Regions from separate parts of the Streptomyces sp. NPDC057271 genome, predicted to be linked through region 1. Evidence: predicted binding sites of a transcription regulator. Region 1 holds the regulator's gene; the other holds the start of a gene.

Region 1 (7,400 bases):
GACGATCCACGAGGCCCTGATGCACAGTTACGCACCGGACGTCACCGAGACGACCTGCGTGGCGATCCTGCAGCCTGGGTACCGGATCGGCGAGCGGACCATCCGGCCCGCGCGCGTGGCGGTGGCCGAGCCCCAGCCCGGGGCGACGCCGGCCGCGAAGGAAGAGAAGTCGGCAGACGAGGAGAGCGGTGGCCCTGAGGGCTAGCGCGAAGATCGTCCGAGAGGAGGGACGTCGATGAGCACGAAGGACTTCGTCGAGAAGGACTACTACAAGGTTCTCGGCGTCCCCAAGGACGCCACCGACGCCGAGATCAAGAAGGCGTACCGGAAGCTCGCCCGCGAGAACCACCCGGACGCCAACAAGGGCGACACCAGCGCCGAGGCGCGCTTCAAGGAGATCTCCGAGGCGAACGACGTCCTCGGCGACCCCAAGAAGCGCAAGGAGTACGACGACGCCCGCGCGCTCTTCGGCAACGGAGGCTTCCGTTCCGGAGGCCCTGGCGGCGGCAACTTCAACTTCGACCTGGGCGACCTCTTCGGCGGCGCCCAGGGGCCCGGCGGCGCGGGCGGCGGGGCCGGCGGCTTCGGCGGCGGTCTCGGCGACGTCTTCGGCGGACTGTTCAACCGTGGCGCGGGCGGCGGCGCGGGTACGCGCACGCAGCCCCGCCGCGGCCAGGACATCGAGTCCGAGGTGACGCTCAGCTTCACCGAGGCCGTGGACGGCGCGACGGTGCCCCTGCGGATGTCCTCCCAGGCGCCCTGCAAGGCCTGTTCGGGCACCGGCGACAAGAACGGCACGCCCCGGGTGTGCCCGACCTGTGTCGGCACCGGCCAGGTCTCGCGCGGCGGCAGTGGCTCGTTCTCGCTCACCGACCCGTGCGTGGACTGCAAGGGGCGCGGCCTCATCGCCGAGACCCCCTGTGAGGTCTGCAAGGGCAGCGGGCGGGCCAAGTCCTCCCGCACCATGCAGGTCCGCATCCCCGCCGGTGTCGCCGACGGGCAGCGGATCCGGCTGCGCGGCAAGGGCGCTCCGGGCGAGCGGGGCGGCCAGAGCGGCGACCTGTACGTGGTCGTGCACGTCGACGCCCACCCGGTCTTCGGCCGCAAGGACGACAACCTGACCGTCACCGTGCCCGTCACGTTCGACGAGGCCGCACTCGGCGGCGACATCAAGGTGCCGACGCTGGGCGGCCCGGCGGTGACGCTGAAGCTTCCGGCCGGCACCCCCAACGGCCGGACGATGCGCGCCCGCGGCAAGGGCGCGGTCCGCAAGGACGGCACGCGTGGCGATCTGCTGGTGACGGTGGAGGTCGCGGTGCCCAAGGAGCTCGACGACAAGGCCCGTGAGGCCCTTGAGACCTACCGTCAGGCGACGGCGGGCGAGGACCCCAGGGCAGAGTTGTTCCAGGCCGCGAAGGGAGCTTGACCCGATGGACAGACCGGGACGCAGCCGTAATCCGTACGAACTGACCGACGAGACGCCTGTGTACGTCATCTCGGTGGCGGCCCAGCTGTCGGGTCTGCACCCGCAGACGCTGCGTCAGTACGACCGCCTCGGTCTGGTCTCGCCGGACCGCACCGCGGGCCGGGGGCGGCGGTACTCGGCCCGTGACATCGAACTGCTCCGTACGGTGCAGGCGTTGTCGCAGGACGAGGGCATCAACCTGGCGGGCATCAAGCGCATCATCGAGCTGGAGAACCAGGTCGCGGCGCTTCAGCAGCGGGTCGCCGAGCTGTCGGCGGCCGTCGAGGGCGCGGCGTCGGCGATGCGCCAGCGCGAGGCCCAGGTGCACGCCTCGTACCGGCGCGACCTGGTGCCGTACACGGACGTCCAGCAGGCGAGCGCGCTGGTCGTGTGGCGCCCCAAGCGTCCCGAGTAGCGTCCCGAGCGCCCCGAGCGCCCCGAGCGCCCCGAGCCGTCCCGAGCGCCCCGAGCCGTCCCGAGCGCCCCGAGCGCCCCGAGCGTCCCGAGCCGTCCCGAGCGCCCCGGGCAGAGCCCTGAGCAGAGCCCCGAGCCGCCGGGCGGAGCCCTGAGCCGTCCGGGCGGAACTCCGCTCGACGAGGCCCCTTCCGCGAGATGCGGAGGGGGCCTCGTCGTGCGTGCTGCGTTTGGCGTGTCCTACGGGATGAGTTCGGCCACGATGTTCGTCGCCGTGTCCCACCAGGGCGCCGCGCCCGTGCCGAACGCGGCGGCGAGGGCGGTGCCGACGGCCCGGTCCAGCGGTTCGGGCCCGGTGCCGGGCGCCCACTCCGCGTCCACCGTGCCGTCCCCGGACGAGTCCAGGGTGCCCAGGGGGTGTCCGTCGCGGAGCAGCCGGCTCTCCACGTACGAGCAGGGCACGAGCCGGTAGCGGGTGCCGGAGACCCTGACGTCGACCCGGTACGAGCGCCGCAGGAGCCGTCCGCGGCCGGGCCGGATGCGCGCGGGCGCGCCGTCGACGGTGAGGGCGAGCCGGGCGGCGGCGCGGGTGCCGATGGGGATGAGCGGGTCGGGTTCGTCGCCCGGCGCGCGCAGAAGCTCCACGGTGGGCATGTCGTGTCCCGAGACGCGCAGTGTCCCCGCGGGGCCGTCCAGGTCGATCTGTACGTACACGGTCAGTGTTCCTGCTCCAGGATTCCGGACTGGGCGATGAGGTAGCCGAGCTGGGCCCGGCTGCCGCTCCCGAGGGCGGAGGCGAGCTTGGCGATGTGGGCGCGGCAGGTCCGGACGTTCATGCCGAGCCGGCGGGCGATGGCCTCGTCGACATGGCCCTCGACGAGGAGTTTGGCGATGGAGCGCTGGATGCCGCTGATGCCGTCCAGCGGCGGCTCGTAGGTGACCGGGTTGTCCAGGGGGATGGCCTGGAGCCAGAACTGCTCGAAGACGCCGACGAGGTACTCGACGAGGCCGGTGTGGCGCAGCTCCAGGGCGACCTGGCGGTCCCGGCTCGCGGGGACGAAGGCGACCTTGCGGTCCACGATGATGAGCCGGTCGATGATCTCCTCGAGTGTGCGGACCTCGACCTCGGGGCCGATGCGTTCGAGATAGGCCAGGGTGATCGGCTGGTGCCGGGCGGTGTGCTGGTAGAGCGTCCGCATCCGGATGCCGCGGCCGAGGAGCGGCCTGACGCGGCGGAGGGCCTCGCCGAAGGTGTGGGCGCTGCGGCCGCTGCCGGGCTGCACGGTCAGCAGCTCGGAGGAGCATTCGGCCACCACGCGGTCCAGGGAGGTGTTGATCCTCGTGAGTCCCTCCAGGACGGTGATCGCGTGGGTGGTCGTGGGGTCCTGGACGCTGACCGACATGAATGGCTCGAACGCGTCGGAGAGTTCGATGCTGAGACGTCTACGCTCCTGGATCTCCTTCTCGATCGGGAGCAGCAGTCTGGCCAGCGCGGCCGAGGGGGGAACCGGCCGGAGCCACTGCACGTCGTCGGGATCGGGCCGAAGGAGGTCGAGGTCCATCAGGCAGGGCGTCGACTCGATGTCCGACCGGGCGATACGTCCCGCGCGCAGGGCCTCTTTATAGACCCGTGTGCCCGCTTCGCACAGCTCGGCGTGCGTATGAGGATGCCCCGTTTTATCCGGTTCTATTCGCATATGTACACCCCCAGGCTTTTCCGATACAGGAACATGATGCATTGAGCCAGTGGTGGAAACGTGAGGAGTGAGCCATCGTCGTGCCTGCGGGGGAGCAGGAGATACACACCAAGTGAGGTTGCTCGGTCATGGCCAAGAAGCTCATACGCACCGTAGTTGGTGTCGCGTTCATAGCTGCTGCCGCGGTCGGCGCGGTGGCAGTCACCGATGATCCGGGCTGGGGCCTCGCTCCGCAGCAGGTCGTCGCCAAGGCGAGCGACCCGGGCTGGGGCGCAGCGCCGGCCGACTCCGACCCTGGTTGGGAGTCCGTGCGGGCATGACGGTTCCCGAAGATCCTCGATTCCGGCGTGAGATGGCGGCCGCTTACCGCTCCGGGTGGCATTTCATCGACCTCGTCACAGCCGTGCCGCACGGTGGCGATTCGTTGATGGTCACCCTCTTCGGTGAGCCGATCATCATCACGCGCGGGGACGATGAGGATATTCGCGCCTACCGATGTCTCCGGAAGCCCCGTGGCGCCCCGCAGCCTGTCCGCTGTGCCATCCGGTACGGCATGATCTTCGTCAATCTCGACCAGCGTGACCACCAGCTCGTCGAGTCCGAGACCATCACCGCCACCCCCCGCAGTGCCTGAGCGGTTCCCCCGTCGTTGTAGATCGCTCAGGTGCTTCCCCCACACAGCGGCGCCATCGCGGACCTGAAACGCGATGGCGCCGCTGTGCTGCGCCCGTAAATCCCCACCCCGTAAACGCGCCGCCGAGCACGTCACCGGGTCAGGCCCGGCCCATGGCCCGGGTCAGCGCGATCTCGATGACGACCCGGTCGGGGTTGGGTGCCGGGACCCGGCCGTAGCGCGTCGCGTACCGGTCGACCGCGTCGGCGACGACGTCCGGCTCCGTACGGATGCGGGCCACGCCCTCCAGCGTCGCCCAGCGCCCCTTGTCCACCTGGCAGACCGCCACGCGCGCGCCGTCCGCGCCCGCCGCCAGGACATTGGCGACCTTGCGGCTGTGCTTGTTGGTGATGACCCGGGCGATGCCGTTCTCGCCGCCCTCGGGGTCGTACGTCACCCCCACCGCCACCACGTGCGGCGTGCCGTCCGCGCGCGGTGTGGTCAGGGTGGACATGTGGTACTCGCGCCAGAAGCTGAGATACGCGTCGTCGGGGTTCCTCGGGTCAGTCGCCATGCCCGGAACCTACCCGTGGCACGGGTCCCTGCGACACCTTGAGCGGAATAGACTCAACTTTGTGTACGCTAGATGAGTCATGGACCGTGTGTAGCCGGACGTCGAGGAGGAGACAGCGCACGTGGACGCCGAACTGACCAACAGGAGCCGGGACGCGATCAACGCGGCCACCGGCCGCGCCGTGTCCGCGGGACACCCCGACCTGACCCCTGCGCATCTGCTGCTCGCGCTTCTGGCCGGTCAGGACAACGAGAACATCGTCGACCTGCTCGCCGCCGTCGAGGCGGACCAGGCCGCTGTACGGTCCGGAGCGGAGCGGCTGCTCGCCGCCGAGCCCCGCGTGACCGGCTCCACGGTCGCGCCGCCGCAGCCCGACCGTGAGCTGCTCGCCGTGATCGCCGAGGCCGCCGAACAGGCCAAGGAGCTCGGGGACGAGTACCTCTCGACCGAACACCTGCTCATCGGGATCGCGGCGAAGGGCGGGCAGGCGGGCGAGGTGCTGGCCCAGCAGGGGGCCGGCGCGAAGAAGCTGCTGGACGCGTTCGAGAAGAGCAGGGGAGGACGCCGGGTGACCACACCCGACCCGGAGGGTCAGTACAAGGCGCTGGAGAAGTTCGGCACGGACTTCACGGCCGCGGCGCGCGAGGGGAAGCTGGACCCCGTCATCGGGCGCGACCAGGAGATCCGGCGCGTCGTCCAGGTGCTCTCCCGCCGCACCAAGAACAACCCGGTCCTCATCGGCGAGCCCGGTGTCGGCAAGACCGCCGTCGTCGAGGGCCTCGCGCAGCGGATCGTGAAGGGCGACGTCCCCGAGTCCCTCCGCGACAAGCGGCTGGTCTCGCTCGACCTCGGCGCGATGGTCGCGGGCGCCAAGTACCGCGGCGAGTTCGAGGAGCGTCTGAAGACCGTCCTCTCCGAGATCAAGGCCAGTGACGGCCAGATCATCACCTTCATCGACGAGCTGCACACCGTCGTCGGCGCGGGCGCCGGCGGCGACTCCGCCATGGACGCCGGCAACATGCTGAAGCCGATGCTGGCCCGCGGCGAGCTGCGCATGGTCGGCGCGACGACCCTCGACGAGTACCGCGAGCGGATCGAGAAGGACCCCGCCCTGGAGCGCCGCTTCCAGCAGGTCCTGGTCGCCGAGCCGAGCGTCGAGGACACCATCGCGATCCTGCGCGGACTCAAGGGCCGGTACGAGGCCCACCACAAGGTCCAGATCGCCGACTCCGCGCTCGTGGCCGCCGCCACCCTCTCCGACCGGTACATCACCTCCCGCTTCCTTCCCGACAAGGCCATCGACCTCGTCGACGAGGCCGCCTCCCGGCTCCGGATGGAGATCGACTCCTCGCCCGTCGAGATCGACGAGCTCCAGCGCTCCGTGGACCGGCTGCGGATGGAGGAGCTCGCGCTCAAGAACGAGACCGACGACGCCAGCAAGCAGCGACTGGAGAAGCTCCGCCGCGACCTCGCCGACCGCGAGGAGGAGCTGCGCGGGCTGACCGCCCGCTGGGAGAAGGAGAAGCAGTCCCTCAACCGCGTCGGCGAGCTCAAGGAGCGGCTCGACGAGCTGCGCGGCCGCGCCGAGCGCGCCCAGCGCGACGGCGACTTCGACACCGCCTCCAAGCTGCTCTACGGCGAGATCCCGACGCTGGAACGCGAGCTGGCGGAGGCATCGGAGGCCGAGCAGGAGGTCTCCAGGGACACCATGGTCAAGGAGGAGGTCGGCCCCGACGACATCGCGGACGTGGTCGGCTCCTGGACCGGCATCCCGGCCGGCCGCCTCCTGGAGGGCGAGACGCAGAAGCTGCTGCGCATGGAGGACGAGCTCGGCAAGCGGCTCATCGGCCAGACCGAGGCCGTCCGGGCCGTCTCCGACGCCGTACGCCGTACGCGCGCCGGGATCGCCGACCCCGACCGTCCCACCGGCTCGTTCCTCTTCCTCGGCCCGACCGGTGTCGGCAAGACCGAGCTGGCGAAGGCGCTCGCGGACTTCCTCTTCGACGACGAGCGGGCCATGGTCCGCATCGACATGTCGGAGTACGGCGAGAAGCATTCCGTCGCCCGGCTCGTCGGCGCGCCTCCCGGCTACGTCGGCTACGAGGAGGGCGGCCAGCTCACGGAGGCGGTGCGCCGCCGCCCGTACAGCGTGGTGCTCCTCGACGAGGTGGAGAAGGCCCACCCGGAGGTCTTCGACATCCTGCTCCAGGTCCTCGACGACGGCCGGCTCACCGACGGCCAGGGCCGGACGGTCGACTTCCGCAACACCATCCTGATCCTCACCTCCAACCTGGGCAGCCAGTACCTGGTCGACCCTCTGATCGGCGCGGAGGAGAAGAAGGGGCGGGTCCTGGAGGTCGTGCGGTCCACCTTCAAGCCGGAGTTCCTCAACCGGCTCGACGACCTGGTGGTCTTCTCGGCCCTCGACACGACCGAGCTGGGGCGGATCGCGCAGCTCCAGATCGACCGGCTCGCCAAGCGGCTCGCCGAGCGCCGGCTCACGCTGGAGGTCACGCCGGCCGCGCTGGAGTGGCTGGCCGACGAGGGCATGGACCCGGCGTACGGCGCCCGCCCGCTGCGCCGCCTGATCCAGACGGCCATCGGCGACCGGCTCGCCAAGGAGATCCTCGCGGGCGA
Region 2 (15,029 bases), on a different contig from region 1:
GATCGGCTGGGGCGCGGCGGGTTCCCGATTGGGGCAGGTCCGCGCCCTCTGCGTATCGTGGGGGCGTGCTTCTCTCAGACAAGGACATCCGGGCCGAGATCGATGCCGGACGGGTGCGCATCGACCCGTACGACGAATCCATGGTGCAGCCCTCGAGCATCGACGTGCGGCTTGACCGCTTCTTCCGGGTGTTCGAGAACCACCGCTACCCCCACATCGACCCCGCCGTCGAGCAGCTCGACCTGACTCGCGAGGTCGAGCCCGAGGGTGACGAGGCGTTCATCCTCCACCCCGGTGAGTTCGTGCTCGCCTCGACCTACGAGGTCATCTCCCTCCCCGACGACATCGCCTCGCGGCTGGAGGGGAAGAGCTCGCTCGGGCGGCTCGGGCTCGTCACCCATTCCACCGCCGGGTTCATCGACCCCGGTTTCTCCGGGCACGTGACCCTGGAGCTGTCGAACCTCGCCACCCTGCCGATCAAGCTCTGGCCGGGGATGAAGATCGGGCAGCTGTGCATGTTCCGCCTCAGCTCGCCCGCAGAGTTCCCGTACGGCAGCGAGCGGTACGGCTCGCGCTACCAGGGACAGCGGGGGCCGACGGCCTCGCGCTCGTTCATGAACTTCCATCGGACCCAGGTGTGACGGCAATGAGTGACGTACGGGAGAACCTCACCTACGAGGGCTTCGGCCGCGCCATCCGCGAGCTCGCCCAGACCATCGCCGACGACGGTTACGAGCCCGACATCGTGCTCTCCATCGCGCGCGGCGGCGTCTTCGTCGCCGGCGGTCTGGCGTACGCCCTCGACTGCAAGAACATCCACCTCGTCAACGTGGAGTTCTACACCGGGGTCGGAACGACGCTCGAGATGCCGGTCATGCTCGCGCCCGTTCCCAACGCCATCGACTTCAGCGACAAGAAGGTGCTGATCGCCGATGACGTCGCCGACACCGGCAAGACGCTCAAGCTCGTCCACGACTTCTGCGTCGACCACGTCGCCGAGGTCCGCTCCGCCGTCGTCTACGAGAAGTCGCACTCCCTCGTGAAGTGCGAGTACGTGTGGAAGAAGACCGACGAGTGGATCAACTTCCCCTGGTCGGTCGAGCCGCCCGTGCTGCGGCGCGAGGGCCAGGTCCTCGACGCCTGAGGCGAAGAGGTGCGGACGGAATGAGGAAGGGCCCCGGAAACCGCTCCTTGCGGTGGGGGCCCTTCCTTTCGTCTTCTACAGCGTGCCCAGCTTGATGAGCGAGAGCAGTGCGATCAGCTGGATCGCCGACGCGCCCAGCGCCTTCGGCCACGGCAGGTCGTGCGAGCGGCTCACCATCAGCGTGAACAGCGCGCCGGCCGCCAGCCAGGTGGCCCAGCCGAGGACCTGTACCAGGCTGTTCTCGCCGCCCAGGAACATCGCGAAGACCAGCCGGGGCGCGTCCGTGATCGACATGATCAGCATCGACAGGCCCACGGTCGGCTGCCAGCTGCCGTCGCCGCCCAGCTGGCGCGCCAGGGTGTGCGTGACCGCGCCCAGGATCAGGCCACCGACGACGAAGCCGGCGCCCGTCATCAGCACGTACGGGATCGCCGTCGACAGCGTCGCGCCGATCGCCTCGTCGCGCGCCTGGTCGAAGCCGAAGATCGCCAGCAGGCCGTAGAGGAACGTGACGACCAGCGCCGGCCCCCACACCGCGTGGTCCCGCATCTGCAGGAACGTCGGCGCCGGGCGCAGCACGATGCCGCTCAGCAGGGCCTTCCAGGGCAGCCGCGGGCCCGTCGGGACGGGGGCGGCGGCGGGGTACGTCGCCGCGTCGCCGTAGGGGTCCTCGTTCACGCTGAACATCTGCGTGTGCCCCGGCGTGTTCGCCGCGTAGTGCTGCTGCTGATGCTGCTGCGCTCCGTGCGGGTCCCCGAAGTACTCCGGCTCGCCGTACCCGCCGCCCTGAGGGGCCTGCTGGGCCCACTGCTGCTGCGGGTGGGGCGGCGGGGCCGCGGTGTACCCGTACGGCGCCTGCTGCGGTTGTTGTTGCGGGGGGCGGTTTTCCCGGCCGCGTCCGTTCCTGAATCCAGCCACGCCTTGAACGTACCCGTTTCCGCTGTGTGGGCGCTCCTTTGCCACTGAGCTGTGACATCCCCTAGGGGGCCCCTGAGGGCTTTGCCAGGCCGGTGCTCGGCCCTCGGCCCACGGTTACGAGGCCGACGGTTACGAGGCCCACGGTTACGAGGCCGACGGTGCGTCCGGGCGGAAGACGGATCAGCCGGGGGTCCGGCGGCCGGCCCGCGGGGCCTCAGGGCTCGGGTTCGCCCTGTACCGTCGCCGCTCGCCCCGCCAGGAGCGAGGGCGCGCAGCCGTACGTACGAAAGCCGCCCCGCGCATCTCGCGCGGGGCGGCTCTCTCGTTCGTACCGGCTACTCGGCCGAGACCGACTCCGACTCGGACTCCGCATCCGACTCCGGGGCGTCCGCCTCGACGTCCTCCGGCTTCGTCTTCACCGAGTCGAGCAGCAGCTGGGCCACGTCCACGACCTGGACGGACTCCTTCGCCTTGCCCTCGTTCTTCTTGCCGTTCACGGAGTCCGTGAGCATGACCAGACAGAACGGGCAGGCGGTGGAGACGATGTCCGGGTTGAGGGACAGGGCCTCGTCGACGCGCTCGTTGTTGATGCGCTTGCCGATCCGCTCCTCCATCCACATCCGCGCGCCACCGGCGCCACAGCAGAAGCCGCGCTCCTTGTGACGGTGCATCTCCTGCTGGCGCAGGCCCGGGACCTTGTCCATGATCTCGCGCGGCGGCGTGTAGACCTTGTTGTGGCGGCCCAGGTAGCAGGGGTCGTGGTACGTGATCAGACCCTCGACCGGCGTCACCGGGATCAGCTTGCCCTCGTCGATGAGGTGCTGGAGCAGCTGCGTGTGGTGGATGACCTCGAACTCGCCGCCCAGCTGGGGGTACTCGTTGGCGATCGTGTTGAAGCAGTGCGGGCAGGTCGCGACGATCTTCTTCGCCGACTTCGGCTTCCTGGTCGACTCGTCCTCGTCGTCCTCGCCGAACGCCATGTTCAGCATCGCGACGTTCTCCTGGCCGAGCTGCTGGAACAGCGGCTCGTTGCCCAGGCGGCGGGGCGAGTCACCGGTGCACTTCTCCTCGCCACCCATGATCGCGAACTTGACGCCCGCCATGTGCAGCAGCTCGGCGAAGGCCTTGGTGGTCTTCTTGGCCCGGTCCTCCAGGGCGCCGGCGCAGCCGACCCAGTACAGGTAGTCGACCTCGGTGAGGTCCTCGACGTCCTTGCCGACGATCGGGACGTCGAAGTCGACCTCCTTGGTCCACTCGACGCGCTGCTTCTTGGCCAGACCCCAGGGGTTGCCCTTCTTCTCCAGGTTCTTGAGCATCGTGCCGGCCTCGCTCGGGAAGGCGGACTCGATCATCACCTGGTAGCGGCGCATGTCGACGATGTGGTCGATGTGCTCGATGTCGACCGGGCACTGCTCGACGCAGGCGCCGCAGGTGGTGCAGGACCACAGCACGTCCGGGTCGATGACGCCGTTCTCCTCGGCGGTGCCGATGAGCGGACGCTCGGCCTCCGCGAGGGCGGCGGCGGGCACGCCGGCCAGCTGCTCCTCGGACGCCTTCTCCTCGCCCTCCATGGTCTTGCCGCCGCCGGCCAGCAGGTACGGGGCCTTGGCGTGCGCGTGGTCGCGCAGCGACATGATCAGGAGCTTCGGGGAGAGCGGCTTGCCGGTGTTCCAGGCGGGGCACTGCGACTGGCAGCGGCCGCACTCGGTACAGGTGGAGAAGTCGAGGATGCCCTTCCAGGAGAACTGCTCGACCTGGGAGACACCGAAGACGGCGTCCTCGGCCGGGTCCTCCCAGTCGATCTCCTGGCCCGCGGTCGTCATCGGCTGGAGCGCGCCGAGCGCGGTGGAGCCGTCGGCGTTCCGCTTGAACCAGATGTTCGGGAAGCCGAGGAAGCGGTGCCAGGCGACGCCCATGTTGGTGTTCAGCGAGACCGTGATCATCCAGGTGAAGGACGTGACGATCTTGAGCGCCGCGAAGAAGTAGGTGAGGTGCTGGATCGTGCTCAGGTCGAGACCGTCGAGCAGCGCGATCAGCGGGTACGAGGCGAAGAAGCCCGGCTCCCAGCTCGTCACGTGGTGCTGGACGCCCTCCAGGGCGCGCAGCGTCATGATGCAGACGCCGACGATCAGGATGACCGCCTCGACGAAGTACGCCTGGCCGGTCTTGGAGCCCGTGAAGCGGGACTTGCGGCCCGCTCCGCCCGGCCGGTTCAGCTGCCGGATCACGATGAGGGTCACGATGCCGAGAACGGTCATCAGGCCGAGGAACTCGGTGAAGATCTCGTACGGCAGCCAGTCGCCGATGATCGGGATCAGCCAGTCGGCCTGGAAGAGCTGGCCGAAGGCGTTGACGATGGTGAGCAGCAGCGAGAAGAAGCCCACCGCGACGAACCAGTGCGCCACGCCGACGACACCCCAGCGGTTCATGCGGGTGTGGCCGAGGAACTCCTTGACCAGCGTGATGGTGCGCTGTGTGGGGTCGCCGGTGCGCGTGCCCGCGGGCACGGGCTGGCCGAGCTTCACGAAGCGGTAGATCTGCGCGATGGCGCGGCCGAACAGCGCGACGGCCACCACCGTGATGGCGATCGACACGATGATCGCGGCGAGTTGCATGAGGGGCTCCTCGGGCGGGCCTGCGAGGCGGAGCGCCTGTACTCCCCAGTGTGGCGAGTTCGGCGCTACTAAGCGGTAACTTATTCAGTCCGTGCTGAGATTACCCCTTCACGGCTCCGCGCTGTAGCGGCGCCTGCGGTGATCTGTGTCGCTCAGGCAAGCCTTGCCGGCCGGGTTCTCCCGGCCGTCGAAGCGCTCGCCGCGCGACGCCTGCGGACTGCTGGAAGCGTACGCGCCAGGATGGCCAGATCCATCCCGAGCCAGTGATGGTCCACATAGTGGAGGTCGAGCAGCTCGCGCTCCTCCCAGGGCAGCTCGGAGCGTCCGCTGATCTGCCAGAGCCCCGTCAGCCCCGGCCGGACCGTCAGCCTCCGGCGCGACTCGCCCACGCACTCGCGGTGTCCGGGGGTGAGTGGGCATGGTCCGACGAGCGACATCTCCCCCCGTACGACATGGACCAGGAGGGGCATTCCGGCCAGCGGGCTCTTCGTGCGGAACGTGTGCATCGTGAAGGCCTGTCCGCCCCGGCCCGCCACGGTCCGGCGGCGCATCACCCCGCCGGCGCCGGCCGTCGCGACCGCGAGGGAGAGGGCGACGGCGGCGAACAGAGGGGACAGGACGGCCAGCAGGGCGAGTCCGCCCAGGAGGTCGAGTGCGCGCTTGGCCGTCATTCCCCACACCCTTTCGAGTGACATTCATGGGATATTCGTGGGATACGCCCGGTTTGCCTGGCGGGGGCACCCCGGACTCTCTCATGGCGAGGGGTCCTGAGTCGGGGAATGACGCGCCCCGGTGGGCCTTCCGGCGCTTCTTTGAGCGGCTCTCAGGGTGAAGAGTTGAGTCACCTCCACTCAGGTCTGTTGACGCGCCGAGGGTCGTCGTGCATCCTTGAGTCAGTTCCACTCAAGTCAGTCAGCTGGAGGAATCGAAATGGCACGTGCGGTCGGCATCGACCTGGGCACGACTAACTCCGTCGTCAGCGTTCTGGAAGGCGGCGAGCCCACCGTCATCACCAACGCCGAGGGCGCCAGGACCACGCCGTCCGTCGTCGCTTTCGCGAAGAACGGTGAGGTGCTCGTCGGCGAGGTCGCCAAGCGCCAGGCGGTCACCAACGTCGACAGGACCATCCGGTCGGTCAAGCGCCACATGGGCACCGACTGGAAGATCGACATCGACGGCAAGACCTTCAACCCGCAGCAGATGAGCGCCTTCATCCTGCAGAAGCTGAAGCGCGACGCCGAGGCGTACCTGGGCGAGAAGGTCGTCGACGCGGTCATCACCGTCCCGGCGTACTTCAACGACTCCGAGCGTCAGGCCACCAAGGAGGCCGGTGAGATCGCAGGCCTCAACGTCCTGCGCATCGTCAACGAGCCGACCGCGGCCGCCCTGGCCTACGGCCTGGACAAGGACGACCAGACGATCCTCGTCTTCGACCTCGGTGGCGGCACCTTCGACGTGTCCCTCCTGGAGATCGGTGACGGCGTCGTCGAGGTGAAGGCGACCAACGGTGACAACCACCTCGGTGGTGACGACTGGGACCAGCGCGTCGTCGACTACCTGGTGAAGCAGTTCGCCAACGGTCACGGCGTCGACCTGGCCAAGGACAAGATGGCTCTCCAGCGTCTCCGCGAGGCCGCGGAGAAGGCGAAGATCGAGCTGTCGTCCTCCACCGAGACGTCGATCAACCTGCCGTACATCACGGCCTCCGCCGAGGGTCCGCTGCACCTGGAGGAGAAGCTCACCCGGGCGCAGTTCCAGCAGCTCACGGCCGACCTCCTGGACCGCTGCAAGACGCCGTTCCACAACGTCATCAAGGACGCGGGCATCAACCTGTCCGAGATCGACCACGTCGTTCTCGTCGGTGGCTCCACCCGTATGCCGGCCGTCGCCGAGCTCGTCAAGGAGCTGACCGGTGGCCAGGAGGCCAACAAGGGCGTGAACCCGGACGAGGTCGTCGCCATCGGCGCGGCCCTGCAGGCCGGTGTCCTCAAGGGTGAGGTCAAGGACGTCCTGCTCCTCGACGTGACCCCGCTGTCGCTTGGTATCGAGACCAAGGGCGGCATCATGACCAAGCTCATCGAGCGCAACACCACGATCCCGACCAAGCGGTCGGAGATCTTCACGACGGCCGAGGACAACCAGCCGTCGGTGCAGATCCAGGTCTACCAGGGTGAGCGCGAGATCGCGGCGTACAACAAGAAGCTCGGCATGTTCGAGCTGACCGGTCTGCCGCCGGCCCCGCGTGGCGTCCCGCAGATCGAGGTCGCCTTCGACATCGACGCCAACGGCATCATGCACGTGACCGCCAAGGACCTGGGCACGGGCAAGGAGCAGAAGATGACCGTCACCGGTGGCTCCTCGCTGCCGAAGGACGAGGTCGACCGGATGCGCGAGGAGGCCGAGAAGTACGCGGACGAGGACCACGCCCGCCGCGAGGCCGCCGAGTCCCGCAACCAGGGCGAGCAGCTCGTCTACCAGACGGAGAAGTTCCTCAAGGACAACGAGGACAAGGTCCCCGGTGAGGTCAGGACCGAGGTCGAGACCGCCGTCGCCGAGCTGAAGGAGAAGCTCAAGGGCGAGGACACCGCGGAGATCCGTACGGCCACCGAGAAGGTCGCGGCCGTCTCCCAGAAGCTCGGCCAGGCCATGTACGCCGACGCCCAGGCCGCGCAGGCCGCGGGCGGCGACGCGCCGCAGGGCGAGGCCAAGGCCGACGACGACGTCGTGGACGCCGAGATCGTCGACGACGAGGACGAGCGGAGGGGCGGCGGCGCCTGACGCCTGAGGCTCAGCCGAGTGAGAGGCCGCGCTCCTCCAGACTCTCCTGGAGCACGCGCAGCGCCTTCGGGCCCACACCGTGGAGAGCCGCGAGCTCTGCCGCCGGCACTCCGGCGAGCGCGTCGAGCGCGGTGTAGCCCGCGGCGGTCAGCGCCCGCGTGGCGGGCGCCCCGATCCCTCGCGGCAGGTCGGTGCCGGGTTCCTCAGGTGTGGTCACACGCGTGATGGTGCCACGCGGGCGCTCACAACGGGAGCAGCCTGCCGACGAGGTCACTCAGCTGGCGCGCGTTGCGGCACGGACGCATGTCGACCAGCTCGGCGTAGGCGAGGGCGACCGAGTCGCCCGTCGACCACAGTGAGGGCCGCTCGGGGTTGAGCCAGTGGATCCGGCGGGCCCGGTCGGCGATCCGCTTCAGCGCCGCGAGGTTCGGGTCGCTCATGTTCGTACGGGCGTCGCCGAGGACGAAGACCACGGTGCGCGGGCCGACGGCTTCGGCGTACCGCTCGTCGAACTCGCCCAGCGCGGTCCCGTAGTCGCTCTGGCCGTGCCAGCCCGTCAGCACCGCCTCGTCGAGGATGCGGGCGCCGAGCCCCGCCGGGTCCGCCGCACCCCGCGCGACGAGGTCGGTCACCTCGTCGACCCGGTTGACGAAGGCGAACACCCGCACCCTGCTGAACTGGTCGTGCAACGCCTGCACCAGCAGCATGGTGAAGCTCGCGAACCCCGCGACGGACCCTGACACGTCGCAGAGCAGGACGAGTTCGGGGCGCGCGGGACGTCTGCGCCGCAGCACCGGCCGCATCGGAACGCCGCCGGTCGACAGCGAACCGCGCAGCGTGCGCCGCAGATCGATCTGTCCCCGCGCGGCGCGCCGCCGCCGTGCAGCGAGGCGGGTCGCGAGCCTGCGCGCCAGCGGCCGTACCGTCGTCCGCAACTCGTCGAGCCGGGCCCGCCCGGCGAGCAGGAAGTCGACGCTGTCCGGAGTGCCCGCGACCGCGCGCCGCGCGACCCGGTCCCGGCCCTGCCGCTCGGCGACCCGCCGCCGGGCCTCGGTCCGTACCCGTTCACGGAACGCCTCGATGCGCCGCCGGATCTCGTCGTCCGTGAGCCGGTCGGTGAACTCCGGTCCGCCCACGGCCGTGTCGCGGAGCATGGCCCGGACACGGGCGAGCAGGGTCTCGGGCCGCAGCCGGGCGAGCGTCTGGTACGAGGACCAGCCGTCCGAGTCCGGAGAGGAACCGTACCCGCCGAGGCCGCCCACCGCCTCGCCCGCGAGCCGCGTCAGCGCCGAGCGGTCGTCGGCGGCCAGGGCGGCGGCCAGCCGGTCCCGTAGCGCCGCGGTGTCGAACGCACCGGCGGGAGCGACCTCGTCCGGGTCGGTGGAGGTGAGGGGAAAGTACAGGTCGAAGACGCGGTCGAAGAGCGGGCGTTGTCCCTCCTTGTGGAGCAGCGTGGCGGCGAGTGCCTCCCGCATCCGCTCCCGGGCGGTGAAGCCCACCGCCTCCAGGGCGTGCGCCGCGTCCACGCTCTCGCCCGTGCCGATCGACAGGCCGTGGGCGCGGAGCGCGTGCACCAGACCGGTGAGCCGCCGCGCCACCCCGGCCGGCGCCGCGGTCACAGCGTGTCCAGGTCGAGCTTGGCGGCCGCCTTCAGGATGTCGTCCTGGTGCTTGAGGATCACGCCGAGACTCTCGCGGACCACCGTCTCGTCGAGGGCGTCGGCACCGAGGGCGAGGAGCGTCCGCGCCCAGTCGATGGTCTCCGCGACCGAGGGCACCTTGCGCAGGTCCATGGCGCGGAGCGCGCCGACCACGCGCACCAGCGACGCCACCAGGGCCGCGTCGAGTCCGGGCACCTTCGAGGTCACGATGCGCCGTTCGAGCTCCTCCTCAGGGAAACCGATGTGGAGGAAGAGACAGCGGCGGCGCAGCGCCTCCGACAGTTCGCGCCCGGCGTTGGAGGTGAGGACGACGAAGGGGCGCCGGGCCGCGGTGATGGTGCCCAGCTCGGGCACGGTGATCTGGAAATCGCTCAGCACTTCGAGGAGGAGCCCCTCCACCTCGATGTCGGCCTTGTCGGTCTCGTCGATGAGCAGCACGGTCGGCTCGGCGGAGCGGATGGCGGTGAGGAGCGGGCGCGGAAGCAGGAACTCCTCGCTGAAGATGTCCGTGCGCGTCTCGTCCCAGCTCTCGTCGCGGCCCGCCGTGATCCGCAGCAGCTGCTTGGCGTGGTTCCACTCGTACAGGGCCCGTGACTCGTCGACGCCCTCGTAGCACTGGAGCCGTACGAGCCGGGCGTCGGCGACCTGGGCCACGGCCTTGGCCAGCTCGGTCTTGCCCACCCCGGCGGGACCCTCCACGAGGAGCGGCTTGCCCAGTCGGTCGGCGAGGAAGACGGTGGTCGCGACGGCCGGTGAGGCCAGGTACCCGGTCGTGGCGAGTCGCTCGGCGACGTCGTCGACGGAGCTGAAGTACCCGGTCGTCGTCATGGTGTTCCCCCAGGAGCCGCGTGGTTCCGTACCGGCCGGTGGTCGTACGCGTACTCGATCAGCTCCCGCCATGTTGCACAACCGTCCGGACCGCACGTGCGGCCAAGGTCACCGACGCGACGACGGACGGCGCCGCCGGCCTCCCCGTCGGCCCTTCGCCGGACGGGCCGGGCGCGGTCACCCGGACGCCCCGCCCCCCGGCACGAACGGCGGTCGCCACGAAGCACGTTGTGAGACGGCAGATGCCCTGTGTGACCAGGGACGGCCGGTTTTCACGCCTCGGTGCGATTCTTTCCGCCGGACGCTTGTGCAAGCCCCTCCGTCCCGGCACGCTCCTCGGTATGAACACCGCCCGGCACGCCAGTGAACGTCTGATGAGCTGGCCCTCGCTGGCCCCCGGCCGCGCCCAGTGCGGCGCCGAGCTCGGGCTGCGTAGCGCGACGCACGACATCGTGCACTTCCACGGCGAGCACGAGGCCGACGTCCACCTCACCCGAGCCATGATCGCGAAACTGCGCCCGGCCCTTCTCGGGTCCAGCGCCGTGCGACTGCGCGCCGGTTCGGGGTGGGTGACGGTCCGTCTGGACATGGGATCGGACATCGATCTGCTGGCGACCTTGGTGAGCGCCGCGCTCCAGGCGTCCTCAGGACGCCCGGACGCGGCACCGGACGGCTGCACCCGCACCGGCCTGACGCCCGCCCGAACCTGAACCCACCGACACCGGACGGGCGTGCCCACGACCGGTCCGCCCGCCCCTCGTCCCGTCGGACTCCGCTGCCCGTGACAGGCCCCGATCCCCCGTTCGGCGGCATGTCGGAGGGGTCCTGCCGTTCGGGCGGGTACTCCCCGTGGCATGCCCCCCACTCCCGGTGCCCCCCACGACGGCGCCCCCGCCGAGCACGGTCACTGGTTCCGTCGCCTTCACCGGTCCGTCCTCACCTCGGGCGTCGGGCTCGCATGGAACCGCGGCCGCGAGGTGGAGCTGATGCACCGTGCCATGGGCTTCGCGGCGCTCAGTCTCCTCACGCTCGTCCCGCTGCTCATCGTCGTCGCCGCGGCCGACCTCGCCAGCGGTCAGGGCTTCGCCCGCTGGCTGATCCAGGGGCTCGGAGTCGCCGAGGTCTCGCAGGAGGAGGTCGAGCAGCTCTTCGGCAAGCCGGGGCAGGCCCTGCAGCGCACCACGGCCTTCGGTCTCGCCGCCCTCGCCGCGTTCGGTGTGACCTTCGGGTCGGCCGTCCAGACCGGCTACGAACGGGTCTGGGACCTGCCCACCGCCCGCTGGCACACCATGTGGCGTCACGTCGTCTGGCTCGCCGTACTCGTCGTCGCGCTTCTCCTCTTCGTCACCGCCCCCGTGCCCGCGGAGTCCTCCACGGCCACCGTCGTTCTGGTGGCCGTCGGCGACGTCACCGGCACCTTCCTCTTCTTCTGGTGGTCGCAGCGCTTCCTGCTCTGCGGCCGCATCCGCTGGCGCGCCCTCGCCCCGGGCGCGGTCTGCACGGCTCTGGGGCTGTTCGGGCTGCGGATCTTCTCCCAGTTCGTCTTCTCCCCGCTGATCGTCTCCAACGCCTTCACGTACGGACCGTTCGGCACCGTCCTCGTGCTGCAGTCCTGGCTCGTCGGCGTCGGCTTCGTGGTCTACGGCGCAGCCCTCGTCGGGCGCCTCATCCATGAGCACCTGGTCCGGCGGCACATCGACCGGCTGCCCGCCGAGCCGCCGGACGACTTCGCCTGACGCCACGTCGCGACAGGCCATCATCACGTACGCGGCGGGCCCGGCGGCTCCGTGATCACACGATCCGGTGGACATGATCGCAAGGCCCCGGGCTGGGGTGACGCGAACGGTTGGATGGAGGCGTTCCGCCCGGCCCGTCGAAAGAGAGCTGACCTGATGCCGAACACCTGGCTGCCGCCCGCCGACTACATCGCGACGCTGCCGAGGGCGACGGCGTACGCCTGCCTGTACTTCACCGACACCGACGGCCGGCCCTTCCAGCTGCGTGCCACCTACCGCACCGAGCTGTGGCAGTGGCCCGGCGGGAACATGGACCCGGGGGAGACGCCGTGGCAGACCGCGGTCCGCGAGTGCCGTGAGGAGACCGGCATCGTCTTCGAGGGCGAGCCCAGGCTCATCGGCACCCACTTCGTCTCCGACCGGGGCGAGGAGTGGCCCGCCAACCACATCGGATTCATCTTCGACGGGGGCGTCCTGTCGGAGGAACAGCTCGCCGGGGTCGTCCTCGACCCGGACGAGCACAGCGAGTTCCGCCTCCTCAGTCTCGACGAGTGGGAGCGGGAGATGACGCCGGGGAGCTTCGCCCGGCTCGCCGAGATCGACCGCGCACGACGGGTCGGCACGACCGTGTACGTGGAGTCGGGCGTCGACCTCTGAGCGGACGGCCCGGCGGGGGCGTCACCGGTACGACCCCGCCGGGGTGTCCTCTCTCAGGCCCGGCAGCCGACCGGGTGGTTGATGTCGAGCACGACGCGCTCGGGGAGTGGAGCGTGCGGACCTTGGAGACGGGCTTCGTGTCGAAGGCCATCCCGATGGTCACCGGTTTGGTAGGAATTCAAGCGATATGAAGTGCGCGTTCAGTTCACCTGGGTCGCGGACCGTAACTCCTCGGCTTCGCAGCAGTTGACCAGGGCATGAAGAAGCGCAGCATGCTCGCCATCGCCTCCCTCGCCGCCGGTGTCGTCACGGCCCTCGTCACCCCGCCGCCGCACGCCTCCGCGGCCGACCACGGCGCGACCGGCACCACCGGTCTCCTGCAGAACGACAATCCGGTCGGCCCCCTGCTGGACGGAGCCGCCCCGCTCGTGGCCGACAGCCTCCCCGGGACTCCCGACGCCGGCGGACTGATGTGACCCTCCGAAGGGCAGCCCGTGCACGCGCAGCGTGAGCGGGAATGACAGGATGTCCCCATGAGCAACAACGTTTACTTCGACATCACGATCAACGACGAGCCCGCGGGCCGCATCGTCTTCAAGCTGTTCGACGACGTCGTCCCGAAGACGACGAAGAACTTCCGTGAGCTCGCCACCGGCGAGCACGGCTTCGGCTATGCCGGTTCCCCGTTCCACCGCGTCATCCCCGAGTTCATGCTCCAGGGTGGCGACTTCACCAACCAGAACGGCACCGGCGGCAAGAGCATCTACGGCGAGAAGTTCGCCGACGAGAACTTCACCCTCAAGCACGACAGGCCGTACCTGCTGTCGATGGCGAACGCGGGCCGCAACACCAACGGCTCCCAGTTCTTCATCACCACGGTCCTGACCCCGTGGCTCGACGGCAAGCACGTCGTCTTCGGTGAGGTCGTCGAGGGCCAGGACCTGGTCAAGAAGATCGAGTCCCTCGGCTCCCGCTCCGGTGCGACCAGCGCCAAGATCGCCGTCGCCGCGTCCGGCGTCGTCGAGGCCTGATCCGTACCGATCCGTACGACCGCCCCCGCAGCGCACAACGCGGGGGCGGTCGTCCGTTCCCCGTGGGCCACCGCCCGCCGGCAACGGAGCCGACCGTGCCGGGTCAGGACTCCTCGCCGCCCTCCCCGTACCGGCGTTCGAACTTCGCGACGCGGCCCTCGGTGTCCACCGTGCGCGCCTTGCCCGTGTAGAACGGGTGGCTCTCGGAGGAGATCTCGACATCGACCACGGGATAGCTGTTGCCGTCGTCCCACTCGATGGTCTGCTCACTCGTCGCCGTGGACCGGGTCAGGAAGGCGAACCCGGCGGAGCGGTCGCGGAAGACCACGGGGCGGTACTCCGGCTGCTTGTCCTGCTGCATATGTCCTCCTCGGGCTGCCTGTCTGATGCCCCCAGCCTCTCCGCCCCCGCCCTCGCCGACCAGCGCCGCGGGCCCGACCGGGTGAGGTCGTCCGGTGCGGGAAGACGAGCGCCGCCGATCCCCGGCGACCGCTCAGTGCGTCCAGCGGGCGGCGAGCAGGACCGCGATGTCGTCCGGACGGTCGGTGGCCTGCCGGGCGTCCCGGATCAGCCGGTCCGCCGTCTCCGTGAGGGGAATCGCCCCCGTGACGGAGAAGGTACGGCGCAGCCACTCGACCCCCTCGTCGATGTCCCGGCCCGGACGCTCCACCAGGCCGTCCGTGTACAGCGCGAGGACCGCCCCGGGCTCCAGGTGCAGTTCCGTGACCGGATACGTGGCCTCGGCGTCGATTCCCAGGACCAGACCGCCCGCCAGCTCCAAGACCTCCGCCGTACCGTCCGGGCGCCGCAGCAGTGGCTGAGGATGCCCGGCCCGAACGGCCTGGACCAGACCCGTCGCCGGGTCGAGCACCATGTAGCAGCAGCTGGCGAACTGCCCGGGATCGAGGTCGATCAGCAGCCGGTTCGTCCCCTTCAGCACCTCCTCCGGGGAATGGCCGCCGAGTGCGAAGGCCCGTACCGCGCTGCGCAGTTGCCCCATCGTCGCCGCGGCGGCGACCCCGTGGCCCTGGACGTCGCCGACCACCAGGGCCAGCAGTCCCCGCCCGGTCTCGACCACGTCGTACCAGTCGCCGCCCACGTCCATGCCCGTGGTGCCGGGCAGATACCGCGCCACGGTGTCGACGTGGTCGCGGACCGGCAGTCGCGCCGGGAGCAGCGCGTCCTGCAGCCCGCGGGCGAGAGCGGCCTCGCTGTCGTACCGCCGGGCCCGCTCCAGGGCCTGGGCGATGAGCCCGGCCAATGCCGTCAGGACCGTGCGCTCCTCCGGACTGAATCCGCGCGGCCGGTCGAAGCCGAGGATGCACGAGCCGACCGGCCGGCCCGAGGCGATCAGCGGCAGGAAGGCGCGGGCCCCCGAGAGCGCGTCCAGCGGGAGTTCCGGATAGGCGCGGCTCATCTGCTCGATCGACTCGAAGAACAGCGGCCGGCCGGTCGTGAGCGACTCGACGCCGGGCAGGTGGGCGTCCAGCCCCACGCCGTCGAAAGGCTCCAGGAATCCCGGCGGGAACCCGGTCTCCCACGCCAGGTACAGATGCCGGTCGCTCAGCAGATAGATCGCCAGCTGCCGGCCGCCGAACGCGGGCAGCAGCTCGTCGGTCACCACCGCCGACACCTGGCGGGCCGTGACCGCCTCGGTGAGCG

What was found. Region 1 encodes HspR, which represses chaperone genes until heat shock. Its sites were predicted from a motif close to TTGAGNNNNNNNNNCTCAA; they were not measured.
Region 2: the regulator HspR is predicted to act here: its motif matches at 5,566-5,584, upstream of dnaK (molecular chaperone DnaK).

What each region holds. Positions count from the first base shown of each region.
Region 1 is NZ_JBHUYJ010000006.1:553-7,952, forward strand. Features, by position in the region: gene grpE (nucleotide exchange factor GrpE) at 1-205, shown strand, start outside; gene dnaJ (molecular chaperone DnaJ) at 236-1,426, shown strand; gene ACFUJR_RS04445 (heat shock protein transcriptional repressor HspR) at 1,431-1,880, shown strand; gene ACFUJR_RS04450 (hypothetical protein) at 2,120-2,593, opposite strand; gene ACFUJR_RS04455 (helix-turn-helix transcriptional regulator) at 2,596-3,576, opposite strand; gene ACFUJR_RS04460 (hypothetical protein) at 3,705-3,896, shown strand; gene ACFUJR_RS04465 ((2Fe-2S)-binding protein) at 3,893-4,210, shown strand; gene ACFUJR_RS04470 (pyridoxamine 5'-phosphate oxidase family protein) at 4,350-4,763, opposite strand; gene clpB (ATP-dependent chaperone ClpB) at 4,885-7,400, shown strand, end outside.
Region 2 is NZ_JBHUYJ010000037.1:4,890-19,918, forward strand. Features, by position in the region: gene dcd (dCTP deaminase) at 66-641, shown strand; gene ACFUJR_RS18695 (phosphoribosyltransferase) at 647-1,144, shown strand; gene ACFUJR_RS18700 (Yip1 family protein) at 1,220-2,062, opposite strand; gene ACFUJR_RS18705 ((Fe-S)-binding protein) at 2,398-4,677, opposite strand; gene ACFUJR_RS18710 (sugar transferase) at 4,830-5,348, opposite strand; gene dnaK (molecular chaperone DnaK) at 5,608-7,455, shown strand; gene ACFUJR_RS18720 (DNA-binding protein) at 7,466-7,672, opposite strand; gene ACFUJR_RS18725 (VWA domain-containing protein) at 7,698-9,074, opposite strand; gene ACFUJR_RS18730 (AAA family ATPase) at 9,071-9,943, opposite strand; gene ACFUJR_RS18735 (luciferase family protein) at 10,285-10,653, shown strand; gene ACFUJR_RS18740 (YhjD/YihY/BrkB family envelope integrity protein) at 10,798-11,679, shown strand; gene ACFUJR_RS18745 (NUDIX domain-containing protein) at 11,836-12,336, shown strand; gene ACFUJR_RS18750 (hypothetical protein) at 12,594-12,812, shown strand; gene ACFUJR_RS18755 (peptidylprolyl isomerase) at 12,870-13,367, shown strand; gene ACFUJR_RS18760 (type B 50S ribosomal protein L31) at 13,471-13,728, opposite strand; gene ACFUJR_RS18765 (SpoIIE family protein phosphatase) at 13,861-15,029, opposite strand, start outside.